3 regions of the Vallitalea sediminicola genome follow, and region 3 is predicted to be linked to each of the others. Evidence: riboswitches for the same ligand, from Rfam matches in the RefSeq annotation. Region 3 holds a riboswitch; each other region holds the start of a gene.
What was found. Region 3 has a riboswitch for cobalamin ahead of ACX6CF_RS09315 (ABC transporter substrate-binding protein). Riboswitches for the same ligand answer to the same signal wherever they lie in the genome.
Positions count from the first base shown of each region.

Region 1: linked by a shared signal. The riboswitch ahead of ACX6CF_RS13190 (cobyric acid synthase) and the one ahead of ACX6CF_RS09315 (ABC transporter substrate-binding protein) in region 3 are both predicted to bind cobalamin.
Region 2: linked by a shared signal. The riboswitch ahead of ACX6CF_RS00235 (ABC transporter substrate-binding protein) and the one ahead of ACX6CF_RS09315 (ABC transporter substrate-binding protein) in region 3 are both predicted to bind cobalamin.

Region 1 is NZ_BTPT01000029.1:5,009-12,730, reverse strand. It holds gene bchH (magnesium chelatase subunit H) at 1-442, shown strand, start outside; gene ACX6CF_RS13205 (ATP-binding protein) at 1,020-2,042, shown strand; gene ACX6CF_RS13200 (magnesium chelatase subunit D family protein) at 2,053-3,981, shown strand; gene ACX6CF_RS13195 (alpha/beta hydrolase) at 4,174-5,595, opposite strand; cobalamin riboswitch at 5,765-5,941, shown strand; gene ACX6CF_RS13190 (cobyric acid synthase) at 6,130-7,617, shown strand.
Region 2 is NZ_BTPT01000001.1:52,873-60,594, reverse strand. It holds gene ACX6CF_RS00245 (cobyrinate a,c-diamide synthase) at 1-1,073, opposite strand, end outside; gene ACX6CF_RS00240 (sirohydrochlorin cobaltochelatase) at 1,070-1,849, opposite strand; cobalamin riboswitch at 1,985-2,132, opposite strand; cobalamin riboswitch at 2,262-2,468, shown strand; gene ACX6CF_RS00235 (ABC transporter substrate-binding protein) at 2,659-3,759, shown strand; gene ACX6CF_RS00230 (FecCD family ABC transporter permease) at 3,759-4,769, shown strand; gene ACX6CF_RS00225 (ABC transporter ATP-binding protein) at 4,756-5,571, shown strand; partial or broken gene ACX6CF_RS00220 (ammonium transporter) at 5,691-6,908, opposite strand; partial or broken gene ACX6CF_RS00215 (P-II family nitrogen regulator) at 6,941-7,282, opposite strand; gene ACX6CF_RS00210 (ABC transporter permease) at 7,696-7,722, opposite strand, start outside.
Region 3 is NZ_BTPT01000020.1:37,591-45,312, reverse strand. It holds gene ACX6CF_RS09335 (oligopeptide/dipeptide ABC transporter ATP-binding protein) at 1-76, opposite strand, end outside; gene ACX6CF_RS09330 (ATP-binding cassette domain-containing protein) at 185-679, opposite strand; gene ACX6CF_RS09325 (ABC transporter permease) at 666-1,475, opposite strand; gene ACX6CF_RS09320 (ABC transporter permease) at 1,477-2,415, opposite strand; gene ACX6CF_RS09315 (ABC transporter substrate-binding protein) at 2,415-4,067, opposite strand; cobalamin riboswitch at 4,274-4,418, opposite strand; gene ACX6CF_RS09310 (hypothetical protein) at 4,649-4,921, opposite strand; gene ACX6CF_RS09305 (C47 family peptidase) at 4,945-6,048, opposite strand; gene ACX6CF_RS09300 (VOC family protein) at 6,542-7,168, opposite strand; gene ACX6CF_RS09295 (helix-turn-helix domain-containing protein) at 7,222-7,722, opposite strand, start outside.

The sequences.
Region 1 (7,722 bases), on a different contig from region 3:
AGTAGAAATGGCAAAAGGGTCAAAAGCTGAAATATATATTACCGATACAACAGGTGAGAGAATCGAAACAGAAGGTGTGGAGAAATCCATAAATAGAGGGATTAGAACAAGAGTGCTGAATCCAAAATGGATAGATGGTATGTTGGAGCATAAATATCATGGAGTTCAGAAAATATCAGATAGATTTGAGAATATTATGGGGTTGGCGGCTACTACTAATAAGGTGGAAGAGTGGATTTATGATGATTTGCATAGTAAATATATTGATGATGATGAGATGAGGGAGAGACTGAAAGAGAATAATAAGTGGGCTTATTTTTCTATTGTTGAACAGATGATGGAGTATGAGAAGAGAGGTTATTGGAAGGCTACAGATGAACAGAAGGAGAAGTTGATGGAGGTTTATTTGGAGTTGGAGGGGGATATTGAAGAGGATGTTTAAATAGAATACTACTACTAAGGGGCAACAGTCAGGTTGTAAAGTGTTATAATCACTTGCCTTACTCTGAGAAGCGATCGGTCTGCGTGATTATAACACTTTACAAGCTTCGGTTGGTGCCAATTCATGGATAGTGGGGAATCTGAAGGAGATAGATAGTTATTTGTTGAGTGTATGTACATTGTATTTGTTTCTTGGTTAATTTTTGATATGGCTTTAGGGTACTTTAAGTATATTTATATTTAAATACGAATACTTAGTATGTTTTAATTAAAATACTGAAGTATCCTGTAGTTAGGCTAGTAATATGTGTATTTCGAGTTTTTAAGGACGCCGAACCCAGCTTTTTGCTCAGGACGAGCAAGTAGCTGGCGAAACATATACCTATACTATTTTGCAAAAGCCACGTAAGAACAAAACATTTTTCTGACTTACTTGTAAGATTATATGATTACAATAGTGGTAATTCGTAAAAGAAATCAGTATAAGTTAATCTAAATAATAGTAAAAAAATTATAATAATTATATAATATTTTTTAATAATTTATATTAAATTAGAATAGTAAAAGGAGTTAGAGTTATGAAAAATATAAAAAAGCAATACCCCTTCACTGCGATAGTGGGACAAGATAATATGAAGAAAGCTCTTTTGCTTAATGTAATTAATCCATCTCTTGGAGGTGTTTTGATTAGAGGGGAGAAGGGAACAGCTAAATCTACTGCTGTGAGAGCTTTAGCTGATTTATTGCCGGAGAGAAAAGAGATGAAGGATTGTAAGTTCCATTGTAATCCAGATGATATAAGCGTATGTTGTGATTCATGTGTTGATTTGATCAAGTCTGGAGATGCAGATACTAAAACAGGGAAGATGAGGGTTGTTGATTTGCCTGTAAGTGCAACGGAGGATAGAGTTGTGGGGACACTGGATATTGAACATGCTATTAAGATGGGTGAGAAGAAATTTGAATCTGGAATTTTAGCGGAAGCTAATAGAAACATACTTTATATTGATGAAGTCAATTTGTTGGATGACCATGTTGTGGATATTTTGCTTGATTCAGCGGCCATGGGAGTTAATACTATTGAGAGAGAAGGGATTTCTTATACTCACCCTGCTAGGTTTGTATTGGTTGGTACTATGAATCCAGAAGAAGGAGACCTTAGACCACAGCTTCTTGATAGGTTCGGGCTTGTTGTAGAAGTTATGGGAGAGAAGGAAACAGGAAAAAGAGTTGAGGTTATTAAGAGAAGATTAGAGTATGAGGCAAATCCTGAAAAGTTTGTTGATAAGTATATTGATGAAAATACCAGATTGAATGAAAGGATTATGAATGCTAAGAGTATAATAGGTTCGGTTGAATACGATGATGAAATATTGGATATAGTGGCAAGGTTGTCTATTGAGTTAGAAGTAGATGGACATAGGGCAGATATAACTATGGTGAAAACAGCAGTTACTAATGCTGCATTTAATGGAAGAACTAAGGTTACTAAAGAAGATTTGTTGGAGGCCGCGGAGTTAGTATTACCACATAGAATGAGAAGAAGACCTTTTGAAGAAGGAGTATTAGACTTTGAAAGGGTAAAACAAATTATTGGATAAGGTGACTACTATGAATAGATCAGAAGTGGTATTTCCTTTTGCAGCAATAGCTGGACAGGAAAATGTTAAGAAAGCTCTTTTACTCAATGCAGTTAATCCTAGTATTGGCGGTGTTTTAATTAGCGGAGAAAAAGGTACAGCAAAATCTACTTTGGTAAGGGGATTAGCTGATGTTATCAGAGAAAGTGTTATAGACTTGCCATTAAATATAACAGAGGATAGACTTATAGGTACTATAGACATTGAGACAGCAATCTCTAAAGGTGAAAAAGCTATAGATTATGGTGTTTTGCATAAGGCGAATGAAAATATTTTATATGTTGATGAAGTTAATCTGTTGAGTGAACATATTGTTAACTGCTTGCTGGAAGTATCATCTTCTGGTATTAATAAAATAGAAAGAGAAGGATTATCCTATAGCCATGAATCTAGGTTCATATTAATAGGAACAATGAATCCTGAGGAGGGTTATCTACGGTCACAATTTATAGATAGATTCGGGTTGTATGTGGAGAGTAGAGGTTCAAGAGATATTCAGGAGCGTAAGCAGATAATCAAAAGAAGATTAGATTATGAATTAGACCCAATTAGATTTTCTGGTAAGTGGGAAAAGGAAAATAATAATATAAGAGAAAAGATTATTAATGCTAAAGAGATTCTTGAAAAAGTTGTAGTAGATGAAGAACAATTGTATTTTGCGGCAGAGATAGCAAAAGCGGGAAATTGTTCAGGTCATAGAGCTGAGATATCCATAGTAGAAACGGCTAAAGCTATAGCTGCACTTGATATGAGAAAAGTAGTTGTTAAGGATGATATTGAAGAAGCAGCAAGTTATAGTTTGCCTCATAGAATAAGGGAAATACCTAATTTCAATGATAATAAAAAAGAGACAAATAATAATAGTGATAGTACATCTGATAATGAGATACAAAAAAACGATAAATCCAATAGTATTAAAGATGATTATATTAACCAAAGTGATACAAGGAATAATGATCTCAATAATATAGGGGATAATGAGTTAACTGCTGATGAGTATAGTGGTGAAAATGATAATAACAATCAAAACAATAATGAGGTGAACAACAAAGCTCATTTCCAAGAAAAGATTGAATTACCATTATATGATGACAAAATTATTCCCTTGGAAGTAAATTCTCATAATAATCCTAAAAAAATACTAGGAACAGGAAAAAGAACTAAAGTAAAAAATGATTCCCTAAGAGGTAGATATATTAAGTATTCTATTCCAAAAGGAAAAGTTCGTTCTATTGCATTTGATGCTACATTCAGAGCTGCATTACCCTATCAAAAATTAAGATGTAGAGACCAAGTAGCTATTGCTATAGAAAAGTCAGATTTCAGAGAGAAAATCAGAGAAAGAAGAACCGGAAGTACAATATTATTTGTAGTTGATGCAAGTGGTTCTATGGGAACAAAACAACGAATGAGGGCTGTAAAATCAGCAATTATTTCAATGCTTAATGATGCTTATCAAAAGAGGGATAAAGTAGGTATGATTGCCTTTAGAAAAGATAAAGCTGAAGTTTTACTTCCTATAACCAAAAGTGTAGATATGGCAGAGAAGAGGCTTAAGAATATACCTACAGGGGGGAAAACCCCTTTAGCTTCTGGGTTATATTTGACGTATGAGTTACTAAAATCTTATAAGATAAAGGAACCAGATACAGAACCTTTGATAGTACTAGTTACAGATGGTAAAGCCAATGTATCATTAAACAAAGGTAAACCTATAGATGATGCATTACATATGGCTAAAATGATAAAAAATGAAGGCTTTCAAACTATGGTTGTTGATACGGAAAGTGGTTTTATCCAATTAGGATTAGGCAAAAAACTTTCAGATGAAATAAATGGAGAGTATTATAAATTAGAAGATTTGAAAGCAAAAGAATTGAAGAGTATTGTTAAAAGATAATATCAGATAATACATTTTTTGAGATGGCTACAAGTTTTGGAAGATAGATTAGGTTTAGCTATTCATACCATTAAATGTCCTGTTTAAAGGGTATGCGCTATGCCGTTTATGGCTTCGCTCACCGCTAAATCTAGTCTATCTTCTTTTATATTGACGTTAGAAATGTATTATCTGACTTTCTAACTTGCTTTATTAATTAGAAGAAATCCATTCTGAAATATCATCAATAACTTTTTCATCTACCTGAGAAGGTATAAAATATTCATCAGGATTAGGAGTGCCTTCGCCTTTAGTGAATATATGATTAAGTCCGTCGTATAACTTGAAAGTTACATTAGCTTTTGATTCTAAGCTTTCTTTCCACATATTGAAATCTTCTACAGTAACTTGATAATCTCTTTTACCTTGTAAAATTAGCATTGGTTTTGTAATATCTTTTGCAGCAATAGTTGGTTTATAATCTTTTAGATCCAGGTAATAATCTTTACCGAGACCACCCAAATCTGCTGTTGTATAATTACTGGATTCATCAATTGTTTTTACTTTATCATAGACGCTCCTATAATAATCAATTTGTTTTTGTTCTTCATCAGTAATCTTACCATCTAGATTAGATAAATAAGGTATTTGATATATCAATAGATCTTCCATCGGTCTAGCAGGACCAGCAAAAATAATATAGCCATTAGCATTAGGAATTTCATTAGCTATACGTGGCATCAAATAACCGCTGAGACTATGACCAAGTACATAAACACCTGTAGAATTAATGTCTTTATTATCAAGGATATAATTGTAAGCATATACTACATCGTCTATGGTTTCATCATAAACAGTCAATTCCTCTTGCTCTGCTATCCATTTACTACGGTGAGCAAATACTCTTTTATCATATCTAAGAACTCCAATACCTTTACTTGCAAGTCCGTATGCAATATCTCTAAATGGCTTATTAGGTCCTACAGTTTCATCTTTATCTTGTGGACCAGAACCATGTGCAAGAATGATAATAGGATATTCATCTTTGTCTTTTGGAATAGTTAATATTCCTGGTAGTCGATATTCTTCGTGACCGAATTCCACAGGTATTTCTTTTGCATTTTCAGGAATACTTACTTCAACTGCTGCATCTTTAGCTGGTGTTAGAGAAAAACCTTCTATAACTTTATCTTTGTTGAATGATACAGTACAGTTGATATTACTTTTACTGTATTTATTTGTTATGGTAACTATTGTATGAGTATCTGTATTAGTTGTGTTGGTGGATATTGTTTCAATGAATTTACCTACTAAACCATTAATCTGACTATCTGTTGATTTTAACATCTCTTCATTAATCATCTGTTTTAGTTGTAAAGAAAAATTGAAGTTATTACTAATGAATTCAAAATCTTTAGCGATAAAAGCATTATTTATGCTGGTAGCTATTTCCTCTTCAGTACCATCTACCAATGTATCAGTATCTGATTGATCTGTATCAGACGTATCATCTTTTATATCAGATTGTTCATTTTTAGTAACATTTTCTGGCTCTTTATTTTCTTTTGTTTCTGTTGCTTTACATCCAGCTAATAGTAGTGCAATTATTGTTAATGAAAGAATAAATTTCTTCATATGATATCGCTCCTTTTATAGTTATTAGATTATTAGACAAATATCTAAATGTTTATTTAAAGTATAATCTAAAAACTAAATTGTGTCAAGATATTGATTTTATATTTGTTATAGAATATAATGATTTCATATATATAATTTAATATATGCTTACTATTATTATTTATAATTTAATAAAAGTGAGTAAAATAATCTATATTTATAAGGAAACTGGTGAAAATCCAGTACAGCCACCGCTACTGTATTTACTACTAATGCAATAAAAGCCACTGAATTAGTTTTTGGGAAGGCATTGCGTTAGGTTACATGTATAAGTCAGGATACTTTTTTAGATTACTAAGTATATTAAATCCAGATTGCGTGTGGAGATATGGGTTTGTTTTAATGTATATCTATAATATAAATTAATTCTAATACACATTTCTGCAAACATTATTCCTCATTAAGAATGGCAAGTTTTTTATTACCTATAACTCAATATAGTTTAAAAGTAACTATTAAAAATGCATCGTGCATAAAAAATGGAGTGAGAAAATGAATAATATAATGTTTCAAGGAACAGCTTCTACCGTTGGTAAAAGTATACTTACAGCTGCTTTATGCAGAATATTAAATGATGATGGAATTAGTGTAGCTCCATTTAAATCACAGAATATGGCGCTTAATTCTTTTGTGACAGAAGACGGAAAAGAGATGGGAAGAGCTCAAGTTGTACAAGCTGAAGCTGCTCGTATAAAATCTACTGTTGAAATGAATCCAATTCTTCTAAAACCGACTAGTGATGTTGGAAGTCAGGTAATATTGAATGGTAAAATATTCAAGAATATGTGTGCAAAAGATTATTTTGGTACAAAAGCCGGATTAAAAGATCATATAGTAGAGGCTTACAACAAGTTACAATCTAAATATGATGTTATTGTATTAGAAGGAGCAGGAAGTCCAGCAGAAATTAATCTTAGAGAGAACGATATTGTTAACATGGGTATGGCTGAGATGGTAGATGCACCTGTAGTACTTATTGGTGATATTGATAAAGGAGGAGTTTTTGCCTCAATCTATGGAACAGTTATGCTTCTTGAACCAGAAGAAAGAAAAAGAATCAAAGGATATGTTATCAACAAATTCAGAGGGGACGAAAAGATTCTTCAACCAGGTATAGACATGTTCTATAAAAAACTACAAATACCATGTCTAGGAGTTATTCCCTTCAAACCATTAAAAATAGACGATGAAGATAGCGTTACAGAAAGATTTGATAGAAAAACAGAGGGAGATATTATAATTGGTGTCCTTCGATTACCATATATGTCTAATTTTACTGATTTCACAGTATTTGAATTAGAAGATGGTGTATCCGTTAGATATATAAAAGAAAACGAAGACTTTGAAGGTGTCGACCTATTAATCATACCAGGCAGCAAAAATACCCTTAAAGACATGGAATACATACATAATTCCTCACTAAAAGCAGGTATCTACAGAGCTCATAGAAATGATATACCCATAATTGGTATATGCGGAGGCTATCAAATGCTCGGAGAAACCATAACCGATGAAAAAGGCGTAGAAACTGTCATGAACAGTATTAACGGTCTAGGTCTATTAGAAATAAAAACAGAAATGGAAGAAATAAAACAAACAACCCAAATAACAGGAAACATAATGCTAGAAATCCCCTTCGCAAAAAACTCCTGTAACCTAAAAGTAAACGGATACGAAATCCACATGGGTAAAACCCATCTAATGGGAGAAACTCTACCACTTGTTAAACTAACAGATGGACGACTAGACGGAGCAATCAATTCTAAGAAAAACGTGTTTGGAACGTATCTACATGGAATATTCGATAACGATGAATTGCGTAAAAAAATACTAGACCAAATAAGAAACAAAAAAGGATTAAATTGCAATAACAACATAGACTACGCAAAATTAAAAGACATGGAATACGACAAACTAGCAAAACTAGTACGTCAACATATTGACCTAGAAAAAATTAAAGACATAATTTACAATAGTTGATTTATAGAGACAATCAATTGCTACTACCACACGGGTAGAAGAGTAAAGTATTAGAATCACGCAGACCGACCGCTTCTCAGGGTAAGGCAAGTGATTCTAATACTT
Region 2 (7,722 bases), on a different contig from region 3:
CCCTTATATATTCCAACCATTTCATATGTTTCATTTTCCAGATTGGTAATAGTCTCATGAAGATACATATACCCTCCGCACTCTGCATATATAGGAATATCTTCATCGGCTTTTTTCCTAATATCTTCCATCAGACTAGTATTATTTGACAGTTCCTTGGCAAATACTTCAGGGTAACCACCTGCTAGATATATCCCATCACATTTATCAGGTAATGATTTATCTCGTAGAGGACTAAAGTAATGAATATGAGCTCCTAATTCTATTAATATTTCTATATTTTCATTGTAATGAAATGAGAATGCTTTATCTTTTGCTACAGCAATATGTACATCAAATTGATTATTGGTTTTAACTCTATCAGGCTCTTCTAATGGTTCTGCATTCCCAGCTATCTCAATCAACTTATCAATATCTACAGTATCAGTGATAGTATCTGCGAGTTTATGAATCTTTGCATTCATATCCCTTATTTCACTACTTTGAATAAGTCCTAGATGTCTGCTTTCCAGTTTCACTTCATCTAGTTTTGGTAGATATCCTATTACTGGAACATCCGTATTGATTTCAATAGTTTCTTTTAATATTTCATAATGTCTTTCTGACATGGGAAGATTAATTATTACGCCTTTTATCGAGATATCTCTAAAAGTTTTCATTCCATGAACTATTGCCGCAGCACTGGTTGACATTCCCTTTACATTCATCACCAATATAACAGGGGATTTCAGTATCTTGGATATATGCGCTGTACTACCAATCATAGGCTCACTGCCATAACCATCATATAATCCCATGACACCTTCAATGATACTTATGTCTGCATCTTGATTATATTTATCAAATAGATATCTGTTCATCTGGTCTTTCAAAAGCCATCCATCTATGTTAATACTGGGTCTACCAGTTACACTTTCATGGAATCCCGTGTCTATGTAATCAGGTCCTACTTTATATGGTTGTACTTTTAATCCTCTTTTACATAATGCGGCCATTAACGCTATTGTAAGAGTCGTTTTACCCGTTCCGCTATTTGGAGCTGATATAATTAATCTAGGTTTTTCCGTCATCATTGATTATTCACTGCTTCCTTTAGGTGATTAAGATAAATTTTTCTAATTGCTTGGTTACCACCTAATCCTTTAGTTATTGTTCTAACTTCTATATCATTAGCAATTAGTACATTTTTCCATGAATCTTCTTCGTCTCCTGCCATATCATTGTGGGCATGATCTCCTGCAACTACCAAAAATGGCATAAGAACTGCTTTACTGTATTTTCCTTTTTTCAATCTCTTGATAATTGATTCAATTCCATCTTCTATAGTTCCTATCAATATTGGTAACTGTTCATTTTCTAGAAGATATTGTAAATAATAATAGCTTGTATTAGCATAATGTTCAGTACCATGCCCTAGCAATACAACAGCTTCATTAGTATCTACACTAGGGATATAAGTTTTCAATGCTTCTATAACTTCTTTATAATCATTTTTATGATATAGCAAAGGGCATGAAAGAGTAATATGTACATTTTTATTATGATTCATTATATTAACTATTGTTTTTATCTTATCATACTCAAAACCTGGTATTATATGGGTTGGTTGTACAATGATGTGTTCAAAACCTTCTTCAATCAATCGTTTTAATGCTTCCTTTGGTGTATCTATTAATATATTTTTTTCTTTTAACTTTCTTATTATTATGTTAGATGTAAATGCACGTACTACCTTATAATCAGTGTATGTAGTCTCTATCAATTTTTCTATAGGTTCTATCTGTTCTCTTCTTGCACTTTCATAACTACTTCCAAAACTTACAACTAATATCGCTTTTTTCTTTTCCATAATAACTGCCTCCTTATATATAATAAAAAACTCTTACCTACAACGAGATAAGAGTATGATATACATTATTTATTAATGAATAATAAATAGTTACACCCTCTGTCCCTCGCAAAGTTTTTACGCAAAATAATACGTAAGTGTATTAGGATTAAAATAGGTACTCTGACTATAATAACTTCCTTAATATAAAAGGAAATTATTTACACAGTGGCGTGACCGTTCAGGATTCTAACCTGATTCCCTTTGAGAATTAATAAGAATTATCCTCAAACATATATATTTCTATTTAATCGTTAATTAATTTAATCTTATAATAAATCATATAAAGCCCTATGTCAATGAAACATTAATAATGTAATGCTATCCATATCACATTGACATTACCATAAAACTATGATACTATTTCTTTAAAATTTAATAGTTCTTTGAAGGTGCTTTTATAATGTTAAACCAACAAAATTTACCATTATAAGATAATAGGGAATGAGGTGTGAATCCTCTACAGCCCCCGCTACTGTAAGTAGGGATGAAATCTTAGATATATCACTGGGAAACTGGGAAGATTAAGAGAGTAAATTGAACTACGAGTCAGGAAACCTGCCTTTAATAATCCATGTAACTAACTTCGGGTGAGAAGATACGATTACATTAATTAATTAATAATTTTACATATGATAAACTTATTTAATTTGTTAATATAACTTACAACGATTAGTTGTAGGTTTTTTTATTTATATCACTCCTTAAAAGACTATTAGATTAAAATTCAATGATACCTTAATAAAAGAATTTCTAGGAGGACTTTAATAATGAAAAACATGAAACGTATCGCCATTTTATTAATCTTTATTTTGACCGTTACTTCATTTAGTGGATGTTCTAAACAGCAGGATTCATCAAAAACTACTGTTACTCCAGATAACACTGAGAAAACTACTGATGAAGATAAAGATGTTGAAAAAGATACAGCTACATCTAGTGATGATTCAGAAAAAGATTCTGCAACTGAAGATTCACAGGCATTACCCGAATTCATAGTCGAAGATACTGATACAACTATTACATATTTGAACCCATTAGGTGATGAACAAACAATTACTAAGAATCCAAAAAAAGTTGTTGTTCTTATGAATTCTATTCTAGATATCTGGTATCTAGCAGGTGGAGAAGCCATTGCTAGAGTAAGTGGTAAAACTAATGTTCCAGAAGCTGCTAAGGATATTGAACAAGTGGGAAAAGTAAACGCACCTAGTGTTGAAAAAATATTATCTCTAGAACCTGACTTAGTTATCTTAAGCTCAACTAGAAGCCAACACGTAGAAATGGAAGATATACTAAAAAGCAATAACATAGAATATGCATATGTTGATGTTAGTAATAATCCTTACAGTAGATTTAATGATACATTAAGATTATTTACAAAGATTACTGGTAGAGATGATATTTATGATTCAGAAGTAAAAGCTCTACAGGAAAATGTAAATAAAATCTGTGAAAAAGCAAAAAAAGAAGAACAGCCTAATGTATTTATTTTATTTGGTTCTTCAAAATATGTAAAAGCAGAACTTTCTACAGGTCTAGTAGGAAATATGTTAGAAATGCTTGGAGCTAACAATATTATTACTGATTCACCAGTTGAAAATAGTTCAAAAGTAGATTTTAGTTTGGAAAAAATCCTTGAAAAAGACCCTGATGTAATATTAGTTGTTCCTATGGGGGATCTTGAAAAAGTTAAGACTCGTATAAAAGATGACTTAGAATCAAATGAAGCATGGGCTACACTTACAGCAATAAAAGAAGGTAATGTACATTATCTTCCACCAGAATTATTCCATTACAAACCAAATGCAAAATATCCTGAAGCATTTGAATATTTAGCTAAAATATTATATCCTCAGGTATTTAAATAATGAACGAATTAAAAAACAGACATTCTTATAAGATTACCATACTAATCATTTTGCTAATTGTTACTTTCATATCATTTCTTTTTAGTATTAGTTTAGGTGCTTTTAAGATATCAGTTCCAGAAATATTAAAAGCTATATTTATTGATGAAACAGGAGTCAATAGAAATATTATATGGAAAGTAAGAGTTCCAAGGTCACTTGTAGCTGGAACTGTTGGTATATGTTTGTCTTTGGCTGGAGGCATGTTACAGGGGGTAATGAGAAACCCCCTAGCTTCACCTAATACTATTGGTGTTTCTTCTGGAGCGGGATTAGGTGCTGTTTTCATCCTAGTTGTCTTTCCTGATTATGATTATCTTGTTACACCAATTGCTTTTGCTTTTGCATTATTTACTACTATGTTAATATACATACTTTCTTGGAAGAATGGTATTAAGCCACTTAGAATGATATTAGCAGGTATTGCTGTATCATCATTTTTAGGAGCTTGGATTAATACAATCCTAATCTTCTATCCTGACAGAGTGCAAAATGCATTAGGTTTTATGGTAGGTAGTTTAGCCGCTAAGACTTGGAAAGATTTCTATGCATTATGGCCTTATGCACTATTTGGATTAATTGTAGCTTTCTTATTATCTAAGAAATTGAATATATTAATGCTTGGTGACGAAATAGCCACAGGACTAGGACTGAAAATTGAGAGAGTAAGAAAAATTTTTATTGCTTTAGCTTCACTACTAGCAGCCAGCTCAGCAAGTAATGTTGGATTGTTAGGATTTGTTGGATTGATTGTACCTCATATAACAAGACTTATAATCGGTTCTGACTATAGATATCTATTTCCTGCAAGTGCTTTACTGGGAGCATCTTTGATGATGTTTTGTGATACAATCGCAAGAATAGTTATGGACCCTGTAGAAATACCTGTAGGTATTGTTATGTCAATGCTTGGCGCACCATTTTTTATATTCCTATTGAGAGGCGGCTTGAAAAATCGTGTTAAGAACTAATTCAGTGACAATTAATTATGGCAAAAACAATATAATCGATAACCTTTCCTTGAACATAAAAAAAGGTTCCATAAATACCTTGATAGGTACAAATGGTTGCGGCAAATCAACCCTATTAAAAGCATTATCAAGAAATCTAAAACCTAAATATGGTGATGTATACCTTAATGGGAATTCAATTTTTCAGATGGATACTAAGTTATTAGCAAAAGAAATGTCCATATTACCTCAATCTCCTACTGCACCTGATGATTTTACAGTCTTTGACCTAGTTAGTTATGGAAGATATCCACATCTTGATTGGACTGCCAAACTTCATAAAGAAGACATTGATATTATTAACTGGGCAATAGAGCTGACTAAAATGGAACATCTAAAAGATAGACAAGTTACCACTCTATCTGGTGGAGAACGTCAAAGGGCATGGATTGCTATGGCACTATGTCAAAAACCCAATATTCTTCTATTGGATGAACCCACAACATATCTTGATATCAGTCATCAATTTGAAGTATTGGAATTGGTTAGAAAGCTTAATCATACAATGAAGTTAACTATTGTCATGGTTCTACATGACCTGAATCAAGCTGCTAGATATTCTGATAAAATAATTGTCATCAAGGATGGAGACATATATAAGCAAGGTGATCCTAAGAGTATAATTACTAAGGAAATCTTACATGATGTTTTTAACCTTGATGTTAGAATATTAATGGATGATTATAATGATTGCCCATTCTTCATTCCTATGATGAATACTAATAAATATAAGAAAAATCCTCTTAAAAATATATCTGGTTAAAGCAGAAGGGGCTGTACTCTAGCCATACAAAATCACTCTTCCTAAAGCCTATAATATTTTTATACGGCAGTCCCTTCTTGCTTAATAGATATATTAACATATTACATCACTTTTATCTCAAAATCAGCATAACTCTCAATACCATGTTCTTCTATATCTAATCCTATGTTCTCTTCTCTTTTATTTACTCTTAATCCTATAGTCAAATCAACTGCTTTGAAGATGATAAATGCTATTGCTATTACCCAAGCTGCTACGGTGATTACTCCTAATGCCTGAACACCTAATTGTCTAAAACCTCCACCATAGAATAGACCTAATCCTACTTCTGCATCTGCTGAGAATAAACCAACACAGATAGTTCCCAATGCTCCAGATATTCCATGTACACCAATAGCTCCAACTGGATCATCTATTTTCAATATTTTATCAATAAATTCTATACCAAATATTATGGTCACACCTGAAATAATACCTATCATGACAGCTCCCACAGGAGTAACCACTGCACATCCAGCAGTAATTGCAACAAGTCCTGCTAATGCACCATTTAAGGTCATTGAAACATCTGGCTTTTTGTATCTAACCCATGTAACTATCATTGTAACAATAGCAGAAATTGCCGCTGCTAAGTTTGTTGTAACGAATATTTTTGATATTGATGCTATATCTGCTCCAGACGAAGCTGCCAACTGAGAACCTGGGTTAAAACCAAACCATCCAAACCAAAGTATGAATACCCCTAATGCCCCTAGTGTCAAACTATGTCCTGGTATAGCTTTTGATTTTCCATCTTTTGTATACTTCCCTATACGTGGTCCAAGAATAGAAGCTCCTACTAAGGCACACCATCCTCCAACTGAGTGAACAACAGTTGAACCTGCAAAATCGTGGAAGCCAAGTTGACTCAACCATCCTCCACCCCATATCCAATGTCCAGCTACTGGATATATTATTACTGATATGAAGAAACTATATATCAAGTAGGATATAAACTTGGTTCTTTCTGCCATTGCGCCTGATACTATGGTAGCCGCAGTAGCACAAAAAACTGTTTGAAATATAAGCGCTGTATAATCAGTATTATTAAGAAATAGTAAATCAGGAGTTCCAATTAATCCTCCTATCGATTTTCCGTACATCAATCCATATCCAATTACCCAAAACATTATTGAACCAATTGCAAAGTCCATTAAATTCTTCATTATTATGTTTCCCGCATTTTTAGCTCTTGTAAAACCTGTTTCAACCATTGCAAATCCTGCTTGCATAAAAAATACTAATGTTGTAGCTATTAAAATCCACATGTTATCTAATATAAACTTGATTTCTTCCATAATAATTTCACTCCTATTTTTTTATATTAACTTTATAAAGCTTCTACACCTTCTTCTCCAGTACGAACCTTGATTACATTTTCTACTGGATATATAAAGATCTTACCGTCTCCTATTTCACCTGTTCTAAGTACCTCTTGCGCTGTTTCAACAACTACTTCTACTGGAACTTCGCAAACCACTACTTCTATTTTTGATTTTGGTAGTAAATCAATGCTATATTCATTTCCTCTATAATATTTTGTTTTACCTTTTTGCTGCCCACATCCTAATACATGTGAAAATGTCATACCCGTAATACCTATTTCATTGAATGCTTCTTTTAATTCCTCTACTTTACTCGGGCGAGTAATAATATCGATTTTGGTTATTTTACTCATTATTAACCTCCTTCTTTTAGTAGAACATAGGTTACGCTAATCTTTTTTAAAACACGAAAAAAGCCTACATACTCTTGATAGAGTATATAGACCACATTGTCTACAAAATAAAATACATCATTGTATTTAATAGGTGTTTATTAATAAAAGATTATCATGTAACTTCTGTTCAATATTTATATATTCATTATATACGAATTTGAAAATATGTCAACACATTTTTATGGATTTATGCAACTTTTTATTTAGTGTCCTTCATTTAATTTATTTATATGTATGTATTTATCGTTATTATAGTTCCCATAAATATATTTTTATAGTTTTTATGGTTTTCATCACTGCCGCTCATTCATTTAACATAATATTATGTTAAATTCTTGTCCCGTTATGTATTCTTTGATAGTTAGTTAAATACATCTTATTAAATCAACTAC
Region 3 (7,722 bases):
CAACAATTTCATCACAGAATTTTCCTGCAAAATACAAGTCGTGAGTTATGACAATCATGCTTGATGTATAACGCAACTTCACCTTTATAAGATTTTCATAGACTATTTTTCTAAGTTTGGCATCAAGACCTTTTGTGGGTTCATCAGCAATGACAAATTCAGGATTGCAGATAATACCGATGATTCATAATATTCTCTGATTCATACCTCCACTAAGCTGAAAGGGATAGGATTTCATTATCTTATCAATATCCTTAAAACCAAATTGTTTCAAGTATGATCTGCCTTTTTCCTTAGCCTCTTCTTTACTTATATTGGTATGGGTCAACAAGGATTCTATGAGCTGTCTTTGAACCGTCAATATGGGATTTAATGATAAATCTGGATTTTGAGGAATAAACCCTATCTGACAACCTCGTATTTTTTTCATTTGTGCCTTTGATAGTTTCATATGATCTTGTCCATTATAAAAACACTGCCCTGTAACAATTGCTTCATTGGACAATAAGCGTAGTATGGACATACCTAATAATGATTTGCCGCTTCCCGTTTCACCAATTATTCCTGTTACAACATCCTTGGGGAAAGTTATACTCACATCATCAACACCATGTACTTTTCCATATTTAGTATCAAAAGTAACACTAAGATTCGTTATATCAATATTAGAAGTCTTCATTTCTAAGTCCTCCTACATCCATTCGATCTCTTATTCCGTCACCTATACTATGTACTGACCATACAAATGCTATAATACAAAACCCTGGTGCTAAAACCAGTTGTAAATGACTTCTAAAATATGGTCTTGCATCATTAATCATAATAGCCCAATCAGGTAGTGGCGGACTTAAACCTAATCCTAAGTAGCTAAGAGCGGCTACCCCTAGAACAACTCCGCCTATTTTTGATACAAAAACAATAATCAAGCTATCGGATATATTAGGCAAAATATGTTTTAAGATTATCAGTATGTCAGACCCTCCTATGTTCTTGAGGTTATCAACATAGTACTCGTTTTTAACATTCATAACCTCTGCTCTTATAAGCCTTGAAAATGATACCCAAGAATTGACCACAATGGCTATGATCAAACTTCTCATGGATGGTCCAAGTATACCTACTAGAGCAATCATAATACTTGTCCCAGGTAATCCCATAAATATATTTGAAATAGATGTAATAAACCCATCTAATGTACCACCATAATATCCTGCCAAAGCACCAATAATTATACCAAGGCACATGGATAATACCGTTGCAATCAATGCAAGTAAAAGAGACTGTCTACCACCATGTAATACTCGACTTAGGGTATCTCTCCCCAAGGAATCTGTACCCAACAAATGTGTCTGACTTGGTGATTCAAGTTTTGATGTCATGTCTATTGCCAAGGGGTCGTATGGAGCAATTATTGGTGCTAATATACTCAATAAAATAATCAGTATCAAAACACTAAGAGGTATTTTTATTTTCATATTAGCACTCACTTTCTTTAATTTTAGGGTTAATAGCGAAGTATAACAGATCAAGACCAAAGTTCACAAATATATAGGTTGTTCCTGTCAATATGACGTATGCCTGAATAACATAGTAGTCCCTTGCATAGATGGATTCAATGGCATAACTACCGATTCCTGGAAGAGCAAAAATACTTTCAACAATACTTGAACCTCCTAGTATAGATGCAAAATATAAGCCTAGATAAGTAGAAACTGGTATAATTCCATTTTTAAAGATATGGATAATGCCTATAGTATAACTTCTAAGCCCTTTGGCATTTGCAAGCACAATAAATTCTTTTGATAATACTTTTAAAAAACTGGCTCTTGTAAGCCTTGCAATAAAACCAATACTTGAAAGGGATACAACAATTGAAGGTAAGATTAATGATGTCTCTGATTCATAACCACTTGTTGGCAGAATATGTAATGTTTCAGCAAATATGGTAATAAGAATTATTGCAAGCCAAAAATTTGGTATAGATGATATAAATGTACAAAAGAATCTTAAAAAACCATCTATGAAACTGCCTTTAAATAACGTCATGATAACGCCAATCAAGATACCAAAGAAACTAGTAAGTATAAACCCATACGTGGCAAGCTTAAGCGTAACGGGCAATCTCCGCACTAATTCTTCACCAATGGACTCCTCTGTATATATACTTTCTCCAAAATCAAGTTTAATCACTTTTTTTATCCAATTAAAATATTGTATGTGTACAGGTAGATCCAAACCAAGTTCATGTTGTTTTTCTACTATTTCCTCATCACTAGGTTCTGTTATACCATCTCTTGTTAGAGCAATATAGGCAGGATCTCCTGGAGATAATACACCTAGTAGAAAAGCTGCCAATGTGATACCTATAAGTACAGGAATCACATTTAGCATTTTTTTTAATATATAACCACCCATTAGTCAGCCCATTTCGTCTTTTCAAGAGACACGCCGTAATACATAGCTTCATAACCTTCAATCTTTTTATTATAAGCAATTAAGTTTACATCATTAAAATATGGAACAGCTGGAAATTCATTAACGGAATATGCTTGAATCTTATTATATATTTCTTTACGCTTATCCATATCTATTTCATTTTCAACGTCAGTAATTAATGTATCTACTTCTTTATTGGAATAACCAAAATTCCATCTTTTGTTCAAACCATTTTCAGTTTTCATCATAGTTTTAAACAGAGTGTTTGGCTCAGCACTGGATAATCCTTTTATCTTCAAACTAATATCAAAATCACCTGCTTTTACCACATCATTCCATGCTGAACTTTCAAGAATTGTAATCTCAGCATCTATTCCCAGTTCACTAAGTTGAGCCTGCAATAACTGGGCTTCTTCTTTGTTTGGATATCTATCTAGCTCTCCTTGTCTTAACACGAAAGAAACTTTTACTCTTTCATCACCGAGAATTTCTTTTGCCAATTCTTTTGCTTTTTTAACATCCTGTTCAATTTCAAATTCTTTATAGAAAGGAGTACATGCATTAAGTACATTTACTGTAGGTTCACCTAAACCTGCATAAAAACTATCAATAATCAATTGTCTATCAATTAATAAACTGACTGCCTGTCTCAATCTTAGATCATTAAAAGGCTCTTTGTTACCGTTCAAAAGTATATAGTGAGTAATTGTACTTGGTGTGTGTGATATGCCAAATCGATTGTCTTTAATTAGTTCCATAGCCATTACAGGCTGAATAGCCCCAAGATCAATAACACCCATTACCTCTTCTGCTTTTAATGCTGCAAATCGTGTATCTGGTGATGGGATTACTTTTATTTTAATTCTTTTTGCTAATGCTTTTTCACCATAATAATCATTATTTTTCTCAATTACACAATATTCATCAAGAACATTTTCAGTTAATTTGAAAGGACCAGTTCCCATAGGGAAACCATTGAAATTACCTTCCTCATCAAAATTATTAGGACTAAACATAGCACTACCAAAATCAGTCATTGAATAATCCAATGTTGGCAAAGGATTTTCAAAAACTAACTCTATGGTATAATCATCTTTTTTATTCACTTCAAGTAACCCAGGATATGTTCTGTTAACATCCATTCCATAAAAACTTGAAGACTTTTTCCCTAGTTTCATTCGGTTGAAATTCGCAATAACAGCATCTGCATTAAATACTTCTCCATCATGGAACGAAACACCTTCTCTTAACTTGAATGTCCATACAGTATAATCTTCGTTTGCAGAATAACTCGCTGCAAGTTTTGGCTTAGGACCATAATCTGAACCTTTTGTAATAAGCGGTTCCCATACCATCAATGCAGAACTACAGTAATAGGCATCTTTTTCTCCCGGTGCAATATTCCTCGTTCCTGCTAGTACAATCTCTTTGGATTGGTCAACTAACACTTCTTCATCCACCAGCTTCACTGAATCTGTGTTATCTTTAGCCGTACCATTATCTACATTTGCTGCTCCTGCTTTTTGTTCTTCTTGTAGATTTTGATCTCCTTTTATGTCTTGATTACTCTTACATCCTGTAATCATTATAATGAGAACCAAAAAAGTTACTAATACTGCTCTTTTTTTCATTGTTTTCTCCTCTTCCTTATTTTTTATATTTTATATGGACTCCTTATTTAAATATTGTAACTCCATATTAAAACAATCTACTAAAAGAGGATAACAAACAATTTAATTCTTAAATAAAAAAAGCCCCTAACAAACGTTAAGAGGCCTTTAACCCATTTATAAAAGCAACTAAAATGATAAGTACGAATTTTAATCCCCTTTCGACTAATCTAATACCTATTAAGGCAGGTCTCCTGACTCGTAGTATATAATATAAATATCATCACTACTTACAGTGGTGGGTCCGCGTCAGCCTTTAACTGACTTTCCTATTCTCCTTATTGCTAAGGCACCTTAATATACTATATATTCAATTGTAATTTCCTTATTTGTATATCACTAACATTATACCTGCAAAAATCAAAGAACACAATAGTTATTAAGAATTTAGCCTGTTATTTTGTAGAAATTTGTAGAATCCATGATTTTATGGATGATAGATACAAATAATAAGTGAACCACCATTGTCTTAAAAAACATAAGTGATTCACTATATTTGGGGTTGGGACTGTTATTTAGATATAAAAATTTAATTATCTATTCTATATTGCTTTTTTATCTTTTTCGAATCTTATCAGTTCATCATTTTCAAGACCTTCGTTAAATCTAAGATAGATTCTACTCTTATCTTCATCTACATAAACTTTTGTATTCTTATATCCATCTTTATTTGTTTGAAACTCTTCTGTTGGCATTTTACAGCTATTAATTATTTTAATAATTGTACCTACATATGTTATTGATTTAACCATATTACTATATGGGTATGATTTGGGTAATTCTGAAGATATTCCATATAGGTTACTATCATACATTACATATGGCTTTTTAACAGCTTTTATAATTTACTCCAATCATATATTGTGGTATCCCACTTAAAACTTGCTGAAGGGTCTACTGTATATACTTGAGTATCCATTGGCATTGTTTCATAGTATTTATACCAAGGATTCCATATTGAATACGTATTGTTAACTTTATCATAACCTCTAAGCACTAATGCATGTCTAGCTCCTTCGTAATCCCCTCTGCCTTCGCATCCTATATACATTGGCTGAGAATTGTCTATTTGTGAAACTACTGAACTAAGTGATAGTGTATATGATCTCCTTCTTGGATAAAGACCTTTCCTCTGTGCATACCTAATAAGTTGATAATTAGTAATATACTCATCTTCTAATTTTTCGCTATTTGGATGATAATATGTCATTATATCTTTTGCGTATACATTAGTATTAGTTTTATATCTAATTATAGCAGCTCCAGCAAAGGCGGAACACCATGATTGTCGCCCTTGAACCTCGGCTAAATCAAGGGATAAATTATTTGATGATACACTGTCTATAGAAAATAATCGTCTTCTTGAACTATGCAGACCTTTAATAATATTTTTATTATTTTTTTCATTTATGTTTATTGTAATATTATTATGATCCTTATTATTTATTGAGTAATTACTAGCACTTCTACCTAGAGGATCTTTTTTAATTGTAGTAACCTTATCCTTAATTACGGTTACTACATTTCCATTATTCATAGCTAATCTTGCTGGACTATTTGTTGTTGTTTTTCCACTAACACTTAAAAGCTCATTTACTAAGTAAGGAGATAATATGCCTGTAATATTTCCATCTACCTTATATACCCTAAATGTATATTTAAGTTGTCCTTTTTGAAATACAGGGAAATAAAACACATCAAGATCGGATTCTTTTTCTTTTTCTATACTAAATACCTGTCCTATTGTAATATCTTCTAAACTAATTTCACCCTCATTGTGTTTTGAGTTTAGAAAATTGTCAATATTATTATTTACATAATTATGTATACTCTGAGGGCACTCCTTAGTTAAAAGATATACTCCCAAATCACTTGCATTACTAACTATTGTAGTGGATATAAATAAACATGCTACTAATAATAAACTTAATATTTTTTTCATTTATTTTTTCCTCCCTATTCTATTTATTACTTTATAACATAACCTATTGTTGCCAGTTACATTTTAATTTGCTATATATGTTATATTTATGTTGATTCTTGTAAATTAACTGTATCTCTAAATGTCAATTTAGATATTTATATTTTATCACTCCTTTCATTAATACATTATACAATAAATTATTTAAATAATTTGTAGATTTATAGCAAATATATATTATTCTTAATATTTTTAATTTAAGCGCTATTATTATTGTACATTTTAATGTTAAACATAGCACCAACTTTAATATAATAATTTCAATATACATATTTTAAATATTTAATAATTTTTAAAATTAAAATATATATTTTAGCATTTGATAATAAAAATAAACGTACTGAATCATCTCGTAAAACACAAAAAATAGGCATCTGATTGATATAATCAAATCCTATCTCTTTGTTTTCTCACACTGAGGTACCGTGTGTAGACATATTTTTTTAGTTAAGTACTAATTTAATTTCATATACTCGTATTCTAAATCTTTAACTCCTACGCCTACAAACAACTTAAGTCTTTCATCGTCACATAACTGTTTAATAACAGGGAAAAACTCCTCTTTAGTCCCGAAAGAAACACTTTTTATCCGTTTCACTCCATTTGGATGCACGTAATCCTTTGGAGGTCTTACATTGATGTTAAACTTGGTTGCCAAAACTGGAATTTCCAGATCATTAGGAAAGATACCTTTAAACCGCAATTTTCTATTCTTAGCGTCTGTCCTCCCTGATTTTGCCTTCAAATATTTTAGATTTGCTTTATCAAGGATTTGTTGCTCAATATCCACATCAAACCTATCATTTTCTATGGCAACTCCAATCAATCCTTCACTGGAATCATCCCAGGTATTAAGTCTATGTACAAAAGCTTTTTTACCAATGAACTTAAATATTTTCTTTGCAAAGGAAGGTACACCTGTATTATGTAATAATTCAAGATATGGTCCTTCCGCAAAATATATTAAGGCATTACAAGAATTTTTATTCTTGCCATATTCAACTGTAAAACCTTTATTAGTATATTCTTTTACAGCCTCCTCCAAGTCATTTACTTTATATATAACATGTCCTAACTTCATTTTTAACTCCTTTTCTATTCTTTTATTTTAATTAAAGTCATATGCACTTTTCATCATCCTTTATCCGAAACATCTATTCTGGTTTTCCTGTATTCTTTTGGTAATTTTCCTATGACCTCTTTAAATGCACTGGAGAACTTACTGGGATTAGTATAACCAACCATCAATCCTATGTCAGCGATGGAAAAGTCACTGAGCATTAACTTTTTGGCTGCATAGTTCATTCTGTATTCACGCATATATGTATTAAGGGGTTTACCGTACATCCCCTTAAAGCAGTTGGTCATAGCTGTTTGGGGAATCTTGTATTTATCTGATAGCTCCTTAAGGGTAAAACGGTGCTCCAAGTCGCCGGTTATGGTATGATGGATCAGTTTCACTTTCTCAATATGGAGTTTATAAAAACATTCATCCACCTCATTAACTGCATGGATATCCGAAGAATCCAGTAATAATAAAAGTTCCATAATTTTCAATATGATATATGTATTTTTATGGTGATTCTTAGAATGTCTGATATTAGAAAAAATTTGGTTCACCACAGGGTGATTTCT